Regions from separate parts of the Cupriavidus mimosae genome, predicted to be linked through region 2. Evidence: predicted binding sites of a transcription regulator. Region 2 holds the regulator's gene; each other region holds the start of a gene.
What was found. Region 2 encodes HrcA, which represses chaperone genes, less so after heat shock. Its sites were predicted from a motif close to TTAGCACTCNNNNNNNNNGAGTGCTAA; they were not measured.
Positions count from the first base shown of each region.

Region 1 (5,106 bases), on a different contig from region 2:
CGGCCTGTTTGCCGCCTTCCGCCGCTTTTCCCTGCTGGCCGCGCTGGCCCTCGCCCTGGCCGCCTGCGGACAGCAGAAGGCGTCGTTCCGCAATGTCGATATCACCGGCGCCGCCGACTTCGGCAAGGACTTCTCGCTGACCGACCACACCGGCAAGGTGCGCACCCTGGCCGACTACAAGGGCAAGGCGGTGGTGATGTTCTTCGGCTACACCCATTGCCCGGATGTCTGCCCCACCACCATGGCCGAACTGAAGGCGGTCGTGGAGCAGTTGGGGCCGGATGCGGACCGCGTGCAGGTGCTGTTCGTCACGGTCGATCCGGAACGCGATACGCAGGCGCTGCTGGCGCAGTACGTGCCCGCCTTCGATCCCCGCTTCGTCGGGCTGCGTCCGGCCGACGAAGCCGCGCTGCAGAAGCTGGCCAAGGACTTCAAGGTGTTCTACGCCAAGGTGCCGGGCAGCTCACCCAACAACTACACCGTGGATCACTCGGCTGGCAGCTATGTGTTCGATCCGCAGGGCAAGCTGCGGTTGTTCATCCGCCACGGCCAGGGTCCGGAGCCCATCGCGCACGACCTGAAACAGCTGTTGTCCTGACGCAGCCGGGGCGAAAGGGTGCGGCATAACGTCGCACCAACGCTTCGCGGGCAACAAAAAAGGCCGGTCCATGGACCGGCCTTTTGCATGGTTGCGGTGAGGATCAGGCGAATGCCTGCAGCGCGCCCTTCATCTTCTTCATCGCCGCCGCCTCGATCTGCCGGATGCGCTCGGCCGACACGCCGAACTCGTCGGCCAGCTCATGCAGCGTGGCGCCGCCCGAGCCGTCGTCCTCGACGTTGAGCCAGCGTGCCTCGATGATGCGGCGGCTGCGTTCGTCGAGCTTGCCCAGCGCTTCTTCCAGCCCCTCGACCTGCATGCGGTCGTGGCGCTTGGCTTCCATCACGCGGGTCGGCTCGTTGTGGTTGTCGGCCAGGTAAGCGATGGGGGCGAATTCCTCTTCGCCGTCGTCGACCTGCCCTTCGAGCGCCAGGTCGCCGCCCGACAGGCGGGTTTCCATCTCCATCACTTCTTCGGGCTTGACGTTCAGCTCGCGCGCGACGGCCTCGACCTGTTCCGGCGTGAACGTGTGGCCGCCTTGCTTGTGGCTGCGCAGGTTGAAGAACAGCTTGCGCTGGGCCTTGGTGGTGGCCACCTTGACCATGCGCCAGTTCTTCAGCACGTATTCATGGATTTCCGCCTTGATCCAGTGCATCGCGTACGACACCAGGCGCACGCCCTGGTCCGGATCGAAACGCTTCACCGCCTTCATCAGGCCGATATTGCCTTCCTGGATCAGGTCGGCATGGGGCAGGCCATAGCCCAGGTACTGGCGGGCGATCGACACCACCAGCCGCAGGTGCGACATCACCAGGCGGCGCGCCGCATCGACGGAATCGTGGTCGCGCAGCTCACGCGCCAGGCGTTGCTCTTCCTCCGCGGTCAGCAGCGGGATGCGGTGGACAGCCTGGATATAGCTGTCGAGGTTGCCCACGGTCGCCGGAAAGGTCAGCGCAAAGCTGCCCGTGTTCCGGGGCACCGTCGGCAGACGGTTGTTCGTCAGGGTTTGGTCGGCAGACAAGACTGCGTTCACTCAATGGCTCCTTTCGCGTCCGGCGGTTTGGTTGCCGGTGCGCCGCGGCCCTTGGGGGAACGGCGGCACTGCAACACATCTTAGCACTCTGGCCGGGTGAGTGCTAATTGGAGTTCCGATGACCCCGATAGTTCCCGCGTATCGCTCTACCTGATCGGATAGTCGGATAGATCGTAAAGAGACGACAACGATACCGCTGCCATCGCGCACTGGTATTTAGAGCGCAAGGTGGTAACGGGGTTCTCCCCCGCGCTGCAATGCACTGTTCCAGCACCGGCTACACTCGACCGGCGGGCGGCGCACTGGCATGCTTGCGAGCCTCTCTTATCGGATCGGAGGAGTTATGTCTGCTATCGAACACTTGCTCAAGCCGCATGTGCGCGACCTGGGCGATTTCACCGTGCGCCGGCTGCTGCCGGCCGCGGCAACCCAGACTGTCGGGCCGTTTATTTTCTTCGACCATATGGGGCCGGTGCAGCTGCCACCGGGCCAGGGCGCCGATGTGCGCCCGCATCCCCATATCGGGCTGGCCACGGTTACCTACCTGTTCGAGGGCGAGATCATCCATCGCGACAGCCTGGGCAGCGACCAGGCGATCCGGCCCGGCGACGTGAACTGGATGACCGCCGGCCACGGCATCGTTCACTCGGAGCGTTCGCCCGAGCATGTGCGCCCGGAAGGCGCGCGCCTGCACGGCATCCAGACCTGGGTGGCGCTGCCGCAGCAGCATGAGGGCGCCGAGCCATCGTTCTTCCACCATCCCGCCGCGACGCTGCCGCGCATCGAGCGGCCCGGCCTGCGCATGGTGGTGATTGCCGGCGATGCGTTCGGCCAGGCCTCGCCGGTCAAGGTCTTCAGCCGCACGCTGTACGTGGCGATCGAGCTGGACGCGGGCGCCAGCGTGGAGATTCCCGCTGACCACGCCGAGCGCGGCATTTATCCGGTCGACGGGGCGGTCGCGCTCGACGGCGAGCCGCTGCCGGCCGAGCACATGGTGGTGCTGACGCCGGGCCAGCCGGCCACGCTGACGGCCACGGCGCCGTCGCGGGTGATGCTGCTGGGCGGCGACCCGACCGACGGGCACCGCTTTATCTACTGGAACTTCGTTGCCAGCAGCAAGCTGGCGATCGAGGCCGCGGCCCAGCGCTGGGAGGACGACCAGTTCCCGCACGTGCCGGGCGAGACCGAGCGCATTCCGCTGCCCCCGCGCAAGCCCTGACGGTGGTGCCGGGGCCGGCTCAGACCGGGCTGGCCCAGGTCACGCGGGTGCCCTGGCGCAGGCATTCGCGGATGGCCTCGATCTGGATGGTGATGGGCGCCGGCACCGGCACCGCGCCGTCGAGCACGCGCCGGATCCAGGCCACGGTCAGGCCGGCATCGCTGCCCGGCGGCAGCTCCGGCACGTCGCCGATCGAGCCGCCGGCCTGGCCCACCAGCGTCTGCTGGTGGCCTTCATGCAACCAGTCGATGCGGCTGGTGCGCCGGGCATCGGCCACCACCTCGCCCTCGGTCCCGCGTGCCAGCAGCACGTTGGCGGGTTCGTGGGAGAAGTAGTCGGTCAGCGTCTCGCGGTATTCGGGGTGGGTGTAGCTGTACAGCCGCAGGCCTTCGGCGGGCGAATGCTCGCCCACCGGCTGCAGCATCTTGGCCACCGTATGCGACGAATTGCGCAGGCCGATCACGGTGCGCCGCTCCAGCAGCCGCGACAGCCCGGGCGACAGCACGTCGACCGGCAGCACCGCCAGCGGGCCATTGCTGTCGCCATCCCGCAGCTTTGCCGAAGCTTCGTCGGTGCTCGCGCACAGCGGCACGCCCAGCGCCTCGAACAGCGCCATGCTGGTCACGCGGCCCTCGAACACGCGCGAGCCGTGCACCAGCACGGGGATGCCTTCGCGCGCCAGCAGCAGTGCCAGCAGCGGCACCAGGTTGGGCTGCTTGCGCGCGCCGTTGTAGCTGGGAATCACCACCACCTGCCGGTCGGGCGGCGCCGGCAGCGGCTCGCAGTGCGCATGGGCGGCCTCCAGCATGCCGGCCAGCTCGTGCGGCGCCTCGCCCTTGATGCGATAGGCCATCAGGATGGCGCCAAGTTCCAGGTCGGACACGCGGCCCGCCAGCATGGCGTCGAACAGGGCCTGCGCGTCCTCGCGCGGCAGTGCGCGCGCGCCGTTGACGCCGCGGCCGATCTCCTTGATATAGCGGGCGGCGGGAAATGGGGCGGCGGTGGTAGTCATGGCGGCATGGGGTAGTGTGTTCTGGGTTCATGATAGCGGAGGCGCGCGACCTCGCCCATGGCCGCCTGGCGCTACCGTACGTCCCTACGCCGCTTCCTGCAGCGCCGGATTGCGCTGCTTGCGGTAGAGGAAGTCCAGCACCGCGGTGCGGCAGCCGTGGTAAGCCGGATCGTCCGCCAGCGCCACGCGGTCGCGCGGGCGCGGCAGGTCCACCGCGAGGATTTCGCCGATGGTGGCGGCCGGGCCGTTGGTCATCATCACGATGCGGTCGGCCAGCAGCACGGCCTCGTCGACGTCGTGCGTCACCATCACCACCGTGCTGCGCGTGCGCGCCACGATCTTGATCAGCTCGTCCTGCAGGTGCGCCCGCGTGAGCGCATCGAGCGCGCCGAAGGGCTCGTCCATCAGCAGCACCTTGGGCGCCATCGCCAGCGCGCGGGCAATGCCGACGCGCTGCTTCATGCCGCCGGAAATCTCGTGCGGATACTTGCCCTCGGCGTGGCTCAGGCCCACCAGCGCCAGCGTGTCGTGCGTGCGCGCCCTGAGCTGCGCCTTGTTCTCGCTGGCCGCGAACACACGCTCGACGCCCAGGTAGACGTTCTCGAAGCAAGTCAGCCACGGCAGCAGCGAATGGTTCTGGAACACCACCGCGCGCTCCGGGCCGGGCCCGGCGATTTCGCGCCCGGCGCAGATCAGCGCGCCAGTGGTGGGTGTGGCCAGCCCCGCCAGCAGGTTCAGCAGTGTGGACTTGCCGCAGCCGGAGTGGCCGATCAGCGTGATGAACTCGCCCTCGGCGATGTGCAGGTCGATGTCGCGCAGCGCGACGAACGGGCCCTTGCGGGTCTTGAAGGTCTGGCCGACGTTTTCGATGCTGACGAACTTGTCCATGGCGTTTCTCCCGGTCGGATCAATGGGTGCCGTAGCTGAAGCGCCGGGCCAGCGCCAGCAGCGCATGTTCCAGCAGCAGGCCGATCAGGCCGATGACGAAGATGGCGATCACGATGTGCTCGACCTTCAGGTTGTTCCATTCGTCCCACAGCCAGAAGCCGATGCCGGTGCCGCCGGTGAGCATCTCGGCCGCGACGATCACCAGCCAGGCCGTGCCGATCGACAGCCGCACGCCGGTCAGCATGTAGGGCAGCACCGCGGGCAATAGCACGCGCGTGAACACCTTCCACTCGGACAGGTCGAGCACCCGCGCCACGTTCAGGTAGTCCTGCGGCACGCGCGTGACCCCCACCGCG
Region 1 is NZ_JALHRY010000005.1:94,715-99,820, forward strand. It holds gene MKD50_RS11085 (SCO family protein) at 1-598, shown strand, start outside; gene rpoH (RNA polymerase sigma factor RpoH) at 702-1,631, opposite strand; gene MKD50_RS11095 (pirin family protein) at 1,975-2,850, shown strand; gene ybiB (DNA-binding protein YbiB) at 2,870-3,862, opposite strand; gene MKD50_RS11105 (ABC transporter ATP-binding protein) at 3,947-4,750, opposite strand; gene ntrB (nitrate ABC transporter permease) at 4,770-5,106, opposite strand, start outside.
Region 1: a site for HrcA is predicted at 1,712-1,738, ahead of rpoH (RNA polymerase sigma factor RpoH). Genes of this name have one in related genera too.

Region 2 (5,106 bases):
CGCGGCTTGCTGGCGAGCATGGCTGAGATGCTGCGCCAGCGTCAGGTAGGCGGCCTTGGCCGCGGCCTCGCGCGCCATCACCTTGTTCAGGTCCTGCGCGGCCTGCAGGTCGTCGAGCTGCTGGCGGCGCGCGACCAGTTCATCGGCGAGCTGCTCGGGCGGCAGGCGGTATTTGCGCGCGGTGGCGTGCAGCGCCTGCATGCGCTCTTCCACAGCCTGCAGCCGCTCGGGATCGAGCTCGAGCCGGTCGACATAGCGCGTCAGCGAATGCGCGGCTTCCTCGGCCTGCACCTGCGCCGGCTCGAGTGCGGCCAGCACGTCGCGCAGCGCGGCGTCGACATCGGCGAGCTGCTGCAGCCGGTGCACGATGCTATTGAGCGCCGACAGCACCGAGCCGTCGGCCTCGGACAGCGCCTCGAGCGCGGCGCGGCTGCCGTCGATCAGGCCGGCGGCGTGCGAGAGCCGGTTGTACTCGGACTGGATCTCGTCCCATTCGCCCGGCTGCGGGTTGAGCTTGTCCAGTTCCCCCACCTGCCATTCGAGCCGTTCGCGCTCGAGCTGCATCTCGCGCGACTGGTGCTCGACCGCTTCGCGCTGGCGCACGCAGGCACGCCAGGCGCGCCAGGCCTCGGCCACCGCGGCGGCCTGCTGCGTCAGGCCGGCGTGGGCGTCGAACAGCAGCCGCTGCGCATCCGGGCGCAGCAGTTGCTGATGCGCGTGCTGGCCATGGATGTCGACCAGCTGGTCGCCCACTTCGCGCAGCTGTGCCAGGGTCGCGGCGGCGCCGTTGATAAAGGCCTTGCTGCGGCCGCCGGCATCGACCGTACGGCGCAGCAGCACGGTCGGCACGCCGCCGTCTTCTTCGCTGTTGAGCTCGCGCTCGGCCAGCCACGCATCGAGCGCGGGATGGGTCGAGAAGGTGGCGCTGACGCTGGCGCGCGGCGCGCCTTCGCGCACCACGCCGGCATCGGCGCGCTCGCCCAGCACCAGCGCCAGGGCATCGATCAGGATCGACTTGCCGGCGCCGGTCTCGCCGGTGAAGACGGTAAAGCCGGAGGCGAAGTCCAGGTCGAGGGTGTCGACGATGACGAAATCACGGATGGACAGGCTGCGCAGCATCGTGGCGGGGAAGGGTGGTCGGTCCGATGAAGGGTCGGGCTCGGGCTGAGGGGCGGCTGGATGGCGCTCAGAGGCGGTTGTCTTCGGACGGGTATTCGTGCCAGTGCAGCTTCTTGCGCAGCGTGGCGTAGTAGTTGTAGCCCACCGGGTGCAGCAGGTTGATGGTCTTCTGCGAGCGCCGCACCACGATGCGGTCGCCCGGCAGCAGCGAGGTCAGGGACTGCATGTCGAAGTTGACGCTGGCGTCGCGCGCGCTCGCCACTTCGATCGTGACCTCGGCGTCGTGCGGCAACACGATCGGCCGGTTCGACAGCGCGTGCGGGGCGATCGGTACCAGCACCACGCCCGACAGCGTGGGATGCAGGATCGGCCCGCCGGCCGACAGCGCGTAGGCAGTGGAGCCAGTGGCGGTCGACACGATCAGGCCGTCGGAACGCTGGTTGTACATGAAGTGGCCGTCGACCGAAACCGCCAGCTCGACCATGCCGGAGATGCCCGAGCGGTTCACCACCACGTCGTTCAGCGCCAGCGCCGAGAAGATGTCCATGTCGTCGCGCACCACGCGCGAGGCCAGCAGCAGCCGGGTCTCGGACTCGTAGCGGCCGTCGAGCATGTCGGGCAGCACGGTGTGCGCGTCTTCCAGCGCAATATCGGTCATGAAGCCGAGCCGCCCGTGGTTCACGCCGATCAGGGGCACGTCATAGCCGGCGAGCTGGCGCGCAATGCCCAGCAGCGTGCCGTCGCCGCCCAGCACCACGGCCACGTCGGCCTGCGTGCCGATCTCTTCGGCGGACAGGGCGGGGTAGGCGGTCAGCCCGGTGGCCAGCGCGGTCTCGCGCTCGAACACCACATCCTGGCCGTTGCGCAGGATATAGGAGGCGATCTCTTCCAGCGGCCCTTCGATGCCGGCGGTGGAGTACCTGCCCACCAGGGCGACGGTCTTGAATGGAGTGCGCACGGCGCTGGCTTTGGCTGGGGCGGACATGCCGGGATTAGACCATACCGCCGTGACGGTTGTCAGCAGGCGCTGGCGGCCCATCCCGCGGCACATCGGGCCGGTCCGCCAGAAGGTCCAAAACTTGCGTAAAATCGGGGCATCATGGATGAACGTTCCAAAACGCTGCTCAAGACCCTGATCGAGCGCTACATTGCCGAAGGCCAGCCGGTCGGTTCCCGCACCCTGTCCAAGTACTCGGGGCTGGACCTGTCGCCGGCGACGATACGCAATGTGATGTCCGATCTCGAGGAAATGGGTTTTATCGCCAGCCCGCACACCTCGGCCGGCCGCATCCCGACGCCGCGCGGCTACCGGCTGTTCGTCGACTCGATGCTGACCGCCAAGCCGCTCGAGCGCAACGCCGACCTGGCCGAGCTGACCGGGCAGATCCAGGACCAGCTGGGCGGCCAGCAGCTGGGGCCGCAGCGCATGATTACCGCGGCCGCGCGCACGCTCTCGAACCTGTCGCACTTTGCCGGCGTGGTGATGACGCCGCGACGCGCGCAGGCGTTCCGGCAGATCGAGTTCATGCGGCTGTCGGACAAGCGCATCCTGCTGATCATCGTCAGCCCCGAGGGCGACGTGCAGAACCGCATCATCCAGACCGAACTCCCCTACACGCCGGCGCAGCTGATCGAGGCTGCCAATTTCTTCAACTCGCACTATGCCGGCATGAGCTTCGACACCGTGCGCAGCCACCTGCGGCTGGAGCTGCAGGACCTGCGCCGCGACATGTCGCAGCTGATGCAGGCCGCGGTCGAGGCCGGCAGCGCCGCCGAGGACGAGGACGACGACCACGTCTATATCAGCGGCGAGCGCAAGCTGCTCGAAGTCGACGACCTGGCCTCGAGCATGGACAAGCTGCGGCGCCTGTTCGACGTGTTCGAGCACAAGACCAGCCTGCTGCAGCTGCTGGACGTGTCCAGCCATGCGCAGGGCGTGCAGATCTTTATCGGCGGCGAAAGCCGGCTGGTGCCGATCGAAGACATGGCGGTGATCACCGCGCCGTACGAGGTCGACGGGCAGATCGTCGGCACACTAGGGGTGATCGGCCCCACCCGCATGGCCTACGAGCGTGTGATCCCGATCGTCGACATTACCGCGCGGTTGCTGTCGAGCGCGCTGAGCCAGAACTAGTGGTCCGGCGTTCCGGTCTGAACGACGGCGCCAGTCCCGCCGCGCGAGCCCGGCGCCGCTGCGCCGCGCCCGTCCCATCCCGGCATCGCGCCATCCCGGAAGCGACATGACGTTTTCTCCCGAACCGGCCTACCAGCACGGCCAGGCGCCACGCACGGCGATCCTGCTGGTCAACCTGGGCACACCCGATGCTCCCACGCCGAAAGCGGTAGGGCGCTACCTGAGGGAGTTCCTGTCCGATCCGCGCGTAGTGGAAATCCCGCGCGCGGCCTGGCTGCCGCTGCTGTACGGCGTGATCCTGCCGCTGCGCTCGCGTGCGTCGGCGCTCAAATACGAATCGATCTGGCTGCGCGAGGCCCATATGACGGGCTCGCCGCTGCTGGTCTACAGCGAGCGCCAGGCGCACGCGCTGCAGCGGCTGCTGCACCAGAACGGCCACGACGTGACGGTGGCGTGCGCGATGCGCTACGGCAACCCGTCGATCGCCTCGGTGATGGAAGCGCTGCGCCGCCAGGGCTGCGAGCAGGTGCTGGTGCTGCCGATGTATCCGCAATACTCGGGCACCACCACGGCCACCGCCTTCGACGAGGTGTTCCGGGCGCTGGGCCAGTGGCGCAACCAGCCCGAGCTGCGGCTGGTCAAGCATTTCCATGACCATCCCGCGTATATCTCGGCGCTGCAGCAGCAGGTCGCGACCTACTGGAGCCGGCACGGCATGCCGGATTTCGGCCAGGGCGACAAGCTGATCCTGTCGTTCCACGGCGTGCCGCGGCGCACGCTGGAACTGGGCGATCCCTACCACTGCGAGTGCCTGAAGACCGGCCGCCTGCTGGGCGAGGCGCTGGGCCTGCAGCCGGGCCAGTACCAGGTGACGTTCCAGTCGCGCTTCGGCAAGGCCGAGTGGCTGCAGCCCTATACGGCGCCGACGCTGGCGGAGCTGGGCAAGGTCGGCGCCGGGCGCGTCGATGTGTTCTGCCCTGGCTTTCCGGCGGACTGCATCGAAACGCTGGAAGAAATCGCCATGGAAGGCCAGACTGAGTTCAAGGTCGCGGGCGGCAAGGAATTCCATTTCATTCCGTGCATGAACGATGCCGCGCCGTGGGTCGCGGCGATGGCGGAGATCGCGCTGCAGCACCTGCAGGGCTGGCCGCTGGCCACGCCGCATGCGCATGAACTGGAAGCGCGGCGCACGCGTGCGCAAGCGCGGGGAGCGGCGGCATGAACGTGGATTTCGAGGCGGATGCGCGCCAGCGCATCGACAAATGGCTGTGGTGCGCGCGCTTCTTCAAGACCCGCTCGCTCGCGGCCGAAGCCGTGGAGCGCGGCAAGGTGACCGTCAACGGCCAGCTGTGCAAGAACTCGCGCGAGGTCAAGCCCGGCGACAAGGTTGCGCTGGAGGCACACCAGCAGCGCTGGGAGTTCGAAGTGAAGGGCATCGCCGCGGCGCGCGGGCCGGCGCCGGTGGCGCAGACGCTGTACCAGGAAAGTGCCGAGAGTCAGTCGCGCCGGGCCGCCGACGCTGAGCGCCGGCGCCTGCAGCCCGAACCCTCTGCGCAGATCCAGGGGCGCCCGACCAAGCGCGACCGCCGCCGCATCGACGACTTCAACGGCTGAGATGGCAGCGCGGCGGCACCGTTGCCGGTGCCGCCGCGCGATGGATCGCCAGGTGGGGCAGCTTATTCCTGCGCGACGTCCTGGCTGACGAAGGGAACGATGTAGTGCTTGAACACCGCCTTGCCGCTGCCATACTCCGTATCGCGCGGGGTAAAGGCGCCGGACAGGCAGATAAAGGCGGTCATGACCGCCAGTGCGGCCACGAGGCACAGCGTCACGACTGGTAGCTTATGCATGGC
Region 2 is NZ_JALHRY010000006.1:233,417-238,522, reverse strand. It holds gene recN (DNA repair protein RecN) at 1-1,119, opposite strand, end outside; gene MKD50_RS13745 (NAD kinase) at 1,187-2,104, opposite strand; gene hrcA (heat-inducible transcriptional repressor HrcA) at 2,219-3,253, shown strand; gene hemH (ferrochelatase) at 3,360-4,475, shown strand; gene MKD50_RS13730 (RNA-binding S4 domain-containing protein) at 4,472-4,867, shown strand; gene MKD50_RS13725 (hypothetical protein) at 4,930-5,103, opposite strand.

Region 3 (5,106 bases), on a different contig from region 2:
AGTCCGAAGTCGCTTCTTCGATCTGGGCGCGGATCTGCTTCACGCGGCCTTCGATCGCAGCGGCGTCGCCGGCGCCATCGATGATGATGGTGTTTTCCTTGCCGATCTCGATGCGCTTGGCCTGGCCCAGGTCGTTCAGGGTGGCCTTTTCCAGCGTCAGGCCGATTTCCTCGGCGATGACGGTGCCGCCGGTCAGGATGGCGATGTCTTCCAGCATGGCCTTGCGGCGGTCGCCGAAGCCCGGGGCCTTGACGGCGGCGGTCTTCAGGATGCCACGGATGTTGTTGACCACCAGGGTCGCCAGGGCTTCGCCCTCGACGTCTTCAGCGATGATCAGCAGCGGACGGCCGGCCTTGGCCACTTGCTCCAGCACCGGCAGCAGGTCGCGGATGTTGCTGATCTTCTTGTCGAACAGCAGCACGAACGGGCTGTCCAGCTGGACCACCTGCTTTTCCGGGTTGTTGATGAAGTACGGCGACAGGTAGCCGCGGTCGAACTGCATGCCTTCCACGACTTCCAGCTCGTCGGCCAGCGACTTGCCGTCTTCGACGGTGATCACGCCTTCCTTGCCGACCTTGTCCATGGCTTCGGCGATGCGCTCGCCGATCGAGGCGTCGCTATTGGCCGAGATCGCGCCAACCTGGGCGATTTCCTTGCTGGTGGTGGTGGGCTTGCTGATCTTCTTCAGCTCTTCGACGGCAGCGCCGACAGCCTTGTCGATGCCGCGCTTCAGGTCCATCGGGTTCATGCCGGCGGCGACGAACTTCATGCCTTCGCGCACGATCGACTGGGCCAGCACGGTTGCGGTGGTGGTACCGTCACCGGCGTTGTCGCTGGTCTTGGAAGCGACTTCCTTGACCATCTGGGCGCCCATGTTCTGCAGCTTGTCCTTCAGCTCGATTTCCTTGGCCACGGACACGCCGTCCTTGGTCACGGTCGGGCCGCCGAAGCTGCGCTCGAGCACCACGTTGCGGCCCTTCGGGCCCAGGGTCACCTTGACTGCGTTGGCGAGGATGTTCACGCCTTCGACCATCTTGGCACGGGCGGCGTCGCCGAACACTACGTCTTTTGCTGCCATGTTCTGAATCTCCTGAAATCTGTACGGGTGGGGCTACAAGTAACGGATTACTTGTTGACCACGGCCATGATGTCTTCTTCGCGCATGACCAGCAGTTCCTGGCCATCCACCTTCACGCCCTGGCCGGCATACTTGCCGAACAGCACGCGATCGCCGACCTTGACGTCCAGGGCGATGTTGTTGCCCTTGTCATCCTTCTTGCCGGGACCGATTGCCAGCACTTCGCCTTGATCGGGCTTCTCGGCAGCGTTGTCGGGAATCACGATACCGGACGCGGTCTTGGTTTCGTTGTCCAGACGCTTCACGATCACGCGGTCGTGCAGAGGACGCAGATTCATACGGACTCCTAGATACAAAGTGTGTTTTTGATCACAAATCGGCCGGCTACCGAGGCGACGGCCGTCAGAAATGTTCAGGTCTCGCAGAGGGCTGTTAGCACTCACCCCTGACGAGTGCTAATTATAGGGACGGGGTAGGGGCATTTCAAGACAGGGGCCGAATACGGGTTTTCCCGGGGGACGGGCGCAGCGCACGTGGAGATTCGGGGCGCAGGATGGCGCCCCAGGCGATGCTGTCGATCATCGCGATATGTCGACGCTGCGGCACGAATCGGACTCGCGCCGCATCGCCAGCAGAATAATGCCTTACTGCCTGGCCATCGGCCAGCGCGGCGCCGGGGCTTCGCGCGCCAGCTTGCTGGCCTGCCCGGCACCGCCTTTCGCGCTCTTTTACCGATGGCCGGCGTGATGTTATTTGCCGCCCTTCACGGTGGTGTACGCCGTAATCAGGTTCCGATAGTCGGGAATATGATTGGAGAACAAAGTCCCCAGTCCTTCGATGTCGTTGCGCCAGTCACGATGAAGCTCGCAGGCAACGCCGAACCACGTCATCAGTTGGGCGCCGGCCTCGGCCATGCGGTGCCACGCCGATTCGCGCGTCACCTCATTGAACGTCCCGGATGCATCGGTCACCACGAACACATCGTAGCCTTCTTCGATCGCGGACAATGCCGGAAATGCCACGCAGACTTCAGTCACCACCCCGGCGATCAGCAACTGCTTCTTGCCGGTCGCCTTCACCGCCTTGACGAAGTCTTCGTTGTCCCACGCGTTGATCTGCCCCGGGCGCGGAATAAACGGCGCATCGGGGAACATCGCCTTGAGCTCAGGTACCAGCGGCCCGTTGGGCCCGTCCTCGAAACTGGTGGTCAGGATCGTCGGCAGCTTGAAATATTTGGCCAGATCCGCCATGGCGAGAACGTTGTTCTTGAACTTGTCCGGCTCGATATCGCGCACCAGCGACAGCAGGCCGGCCTGATGATCCACCATCAGTACCGCTGCCTGGCTCTTGTCCAAACGCTTGTAGGTCTTGCTCATCTTCCGCTCCTATGAATGCGCGTCCGGTTCCGTTGGACACGCGTGGTGAAAATCTTGCGCAAGCGGCGTTGCCATCCATGCCGCCGTTGCCCCATCCTTCTCGCGCTAGCGGAAAAGAGCGAACCGGCATGGACTGTCGCGGGCCATGCGGCGCAGCCTCGCCTACTCGACCCTGATCCCCGACAACGCCACCACCTTGCGCGTCTGCTGCGTCTGCGTTTCGATATAGCGCGCAAACTGTTCCGGGGTCAGCTTCATCGGCACCATCCCCTGCGCCGCAAAGTGCTTCTCCACGAAATCCTGTTCGTCGAGGATCTCGCGGATGGCGGCATTGAGCTTGTCGACCACCGCGCGCGGCACCTTGGCCGGCGCCAGCACGCCGTAGACCGCGGAGATATTCATTTCCTTGTAGCCGGCCTCTTCGAAGGTGGGGACCTGCGGCAATGCGCGCGTGCGCTTGTCGCCGCTGACCGCCAGCACCTTGAGCTTCTTCGCCGCGACGAAGCTCTGGATCGTCGGCAGCGCCGGGAAGGTCATCAGGATCTGTCCACCGACGACATCGGCCACCGCGGGCGCCGAGCCCTTGTACGGCACGTGCACGAGGTCCGTGCCGGCCAGCTTGTTGAACAGCGCGCCCATCAGGTGCGGCTGGCTGCCGGCACCGAACGAGCCGTAGCTGAGCGCCTGCGGGCGGGCCTTGGCATAGGCCGCCAGCTCCTTCACGCTGTCCACCGGCAGGCTGCCCGATACCGCCATCACCAGCGGCACATAGCCGATCGCCGCCACCGGCGCGAAATCGCGCGCGACGTTGTAGGACACCGATGGCAGCACCACCGGATTGAGCACGAAGGTGGCGTCGTTGGTCAGCAGCAGCGTGTAGCCGTCGGGCTGCGCCTTGGCGACCGCGTCGGCGCCGATCACGGTGTTGGCACCGCTCTTGTTCTCTACCACCACCGGCTGGCGCAGCTTCTCGGACATGCGCTGGGCCAGTTGCCTGGCGATGATGTCGGTCGTACCGCCGGGTGCGTACGGTACGACCATGCGGATAGGCTGGGCGGGATAGGCCTGTGCCAAGGCGGTACCTGCGCCGGCGAAGCAGGCCAGGCCGAGCACGGTGGCGCACAGTGCGCGAAGGGTGTGAGTGTTCCAGTTCATCATGTCTCCATCTGTCGTTGTCGGGGTTTTCCGGCTCGTGCGGCCGGATGTCCGTTCAATTGAACAACCAGGGTTCGCGCTGCCGCCGCGCTTGCTCGTAGGCGTCTATCTGCGCGGCGTGGCGCAGCGCGAGGGCGATATCGTCCAGCCCGTTGAGCAGGCAATGCTGCTTGAACGGGTCGAGCGTGAAAGGGATCACCTCCCCGGCCGGCGTGATGACTTGCTGCGCGGCGAGGTCCACCTGCAGCCGGTAGCCCGGCGTGGCGGCCACCTCGGCAAACAGGCGGTCGACCACCTCCGGCGCCGCCACCATCGGCAGCAGGCCGTTCTTCAGGCAGTTGTTGTAGAAGATGTCGGCAAAGCTCGGCGCGATCAGCGCGCGCAGGCCGAAGTCTTCCAGCGCCCACGGCGCATGCTCGCGCGAGGAGCCGCAGCCGAAGTTCTCGCGCGCCAGCAGGATCGACGCGCCGCGGTAGCGCGGCTGGTTCAGAACGAAGTCCGGGTTCAGCGGCCGCGCGCTGCAGTCCTGCCCGGGCTCGCCGTGGTCGAGGTAGCGCCATTCGTCGAACAAGTAGGGGCCGAAGCCGCTGCGACGGATGGATTTCAGGAACTGCTTGGGCAGGATGGCATCGGTATCGACATTGGCGCGGTCCAGCGGCGCGACCAGGCCATCCAGAGTGGTAAAGGCTTTCATGGCTCGGCTTCCTCTGCTGTTACAACGCGCGGACATCGACGAAGTGCCCCGCGACGGCGGCCGCGGCCGCCATCTGTGGGCTCACCAGGTGGGTGCGCCCGCCCGGTCCCTGCCTGCCTTCGAAATTGCGGTTCGACGTCGATGCGCAGCGTTCGCCCGCGGCAAGGCGGTCGTCGTTCATGCCCAGGCACATCGAGCAGCCCGGCTCGCGCCATTCAAAGCCCGCCGCGACAAAGACCTGATCGAGCCCCTCGGCCTCGGCCTGGGACTTGACCAGCCCCGAGCCCGGCACCACCAGCGCCTGCCGGATGCGCGGCGACACATGCCGGCCGCGCACGACTTCCGCCGCGGCGCGCAGGTCTTCGATACGCGCGTTGGTGCACGACCCGATAAAGACCTTGTCGACCGCGACCGCTTCGATCGGCGTATTCGGCAGCAGGCCCATGTAGCGCAGCGCCGCCTCGATGCCCTTGCGCCGCACCGGGTCGCGCTCGTCGCGCGGATCGGGAATGCGCTCGCCGACGGGCACCACCATTTCCGGCGACGTCCCCCAGGTCACGTGCGGGCGGATGGTGGTGGCATCCAGGTCCACCACAGCGTCGAAGGTCGCGCCCGGGTCGCTGCGCAGCGTGCGCCAGTATTCGACGGCCGCGTCCCACATCCGGCCCTGCGGGGCCTGCGGCCGTCCGCGCAGGTACTCCAGCGTGGTCTCGTCCACGGCGACCATGCCGGTGCGGGCGCCGGCCTCGATCGCCATGTTGCACACCGTCATGCGCGCTTCCATGCTCAGGCCGCGGATGGTG
Region 3 is NZ_JALHRY010000011.1:35,275-40,380, reverse strand. It holds gene groL (chaperonin GroEL) at 1-1,078, opposite strand, end outside; gene groES (co-chaperone GroES) at 1,126-1,416, opposite strand; gene ycaC (isochorismate family cysteine hydrolase YcaC) at 1,828-2,454, opposite strand; gene MKD50_RS20190 (Bug family tripartite tricarboxylate transporter substrate binding protein) at 2,617-3,609, opposite strand; gene leuD (3-isopropylmalate dehydratase small subunit) at 3,665-4,303, opposite strand; gene leuC (3-isopropylmalate dehydratase large subunit) at 4,323-5,106, opposite strand, start outside.
Region 3: a site for HrcA is predicted at 1,511-1,537, ahead of groES (co-chaperone GroES). Genes of this name have one in related genera too.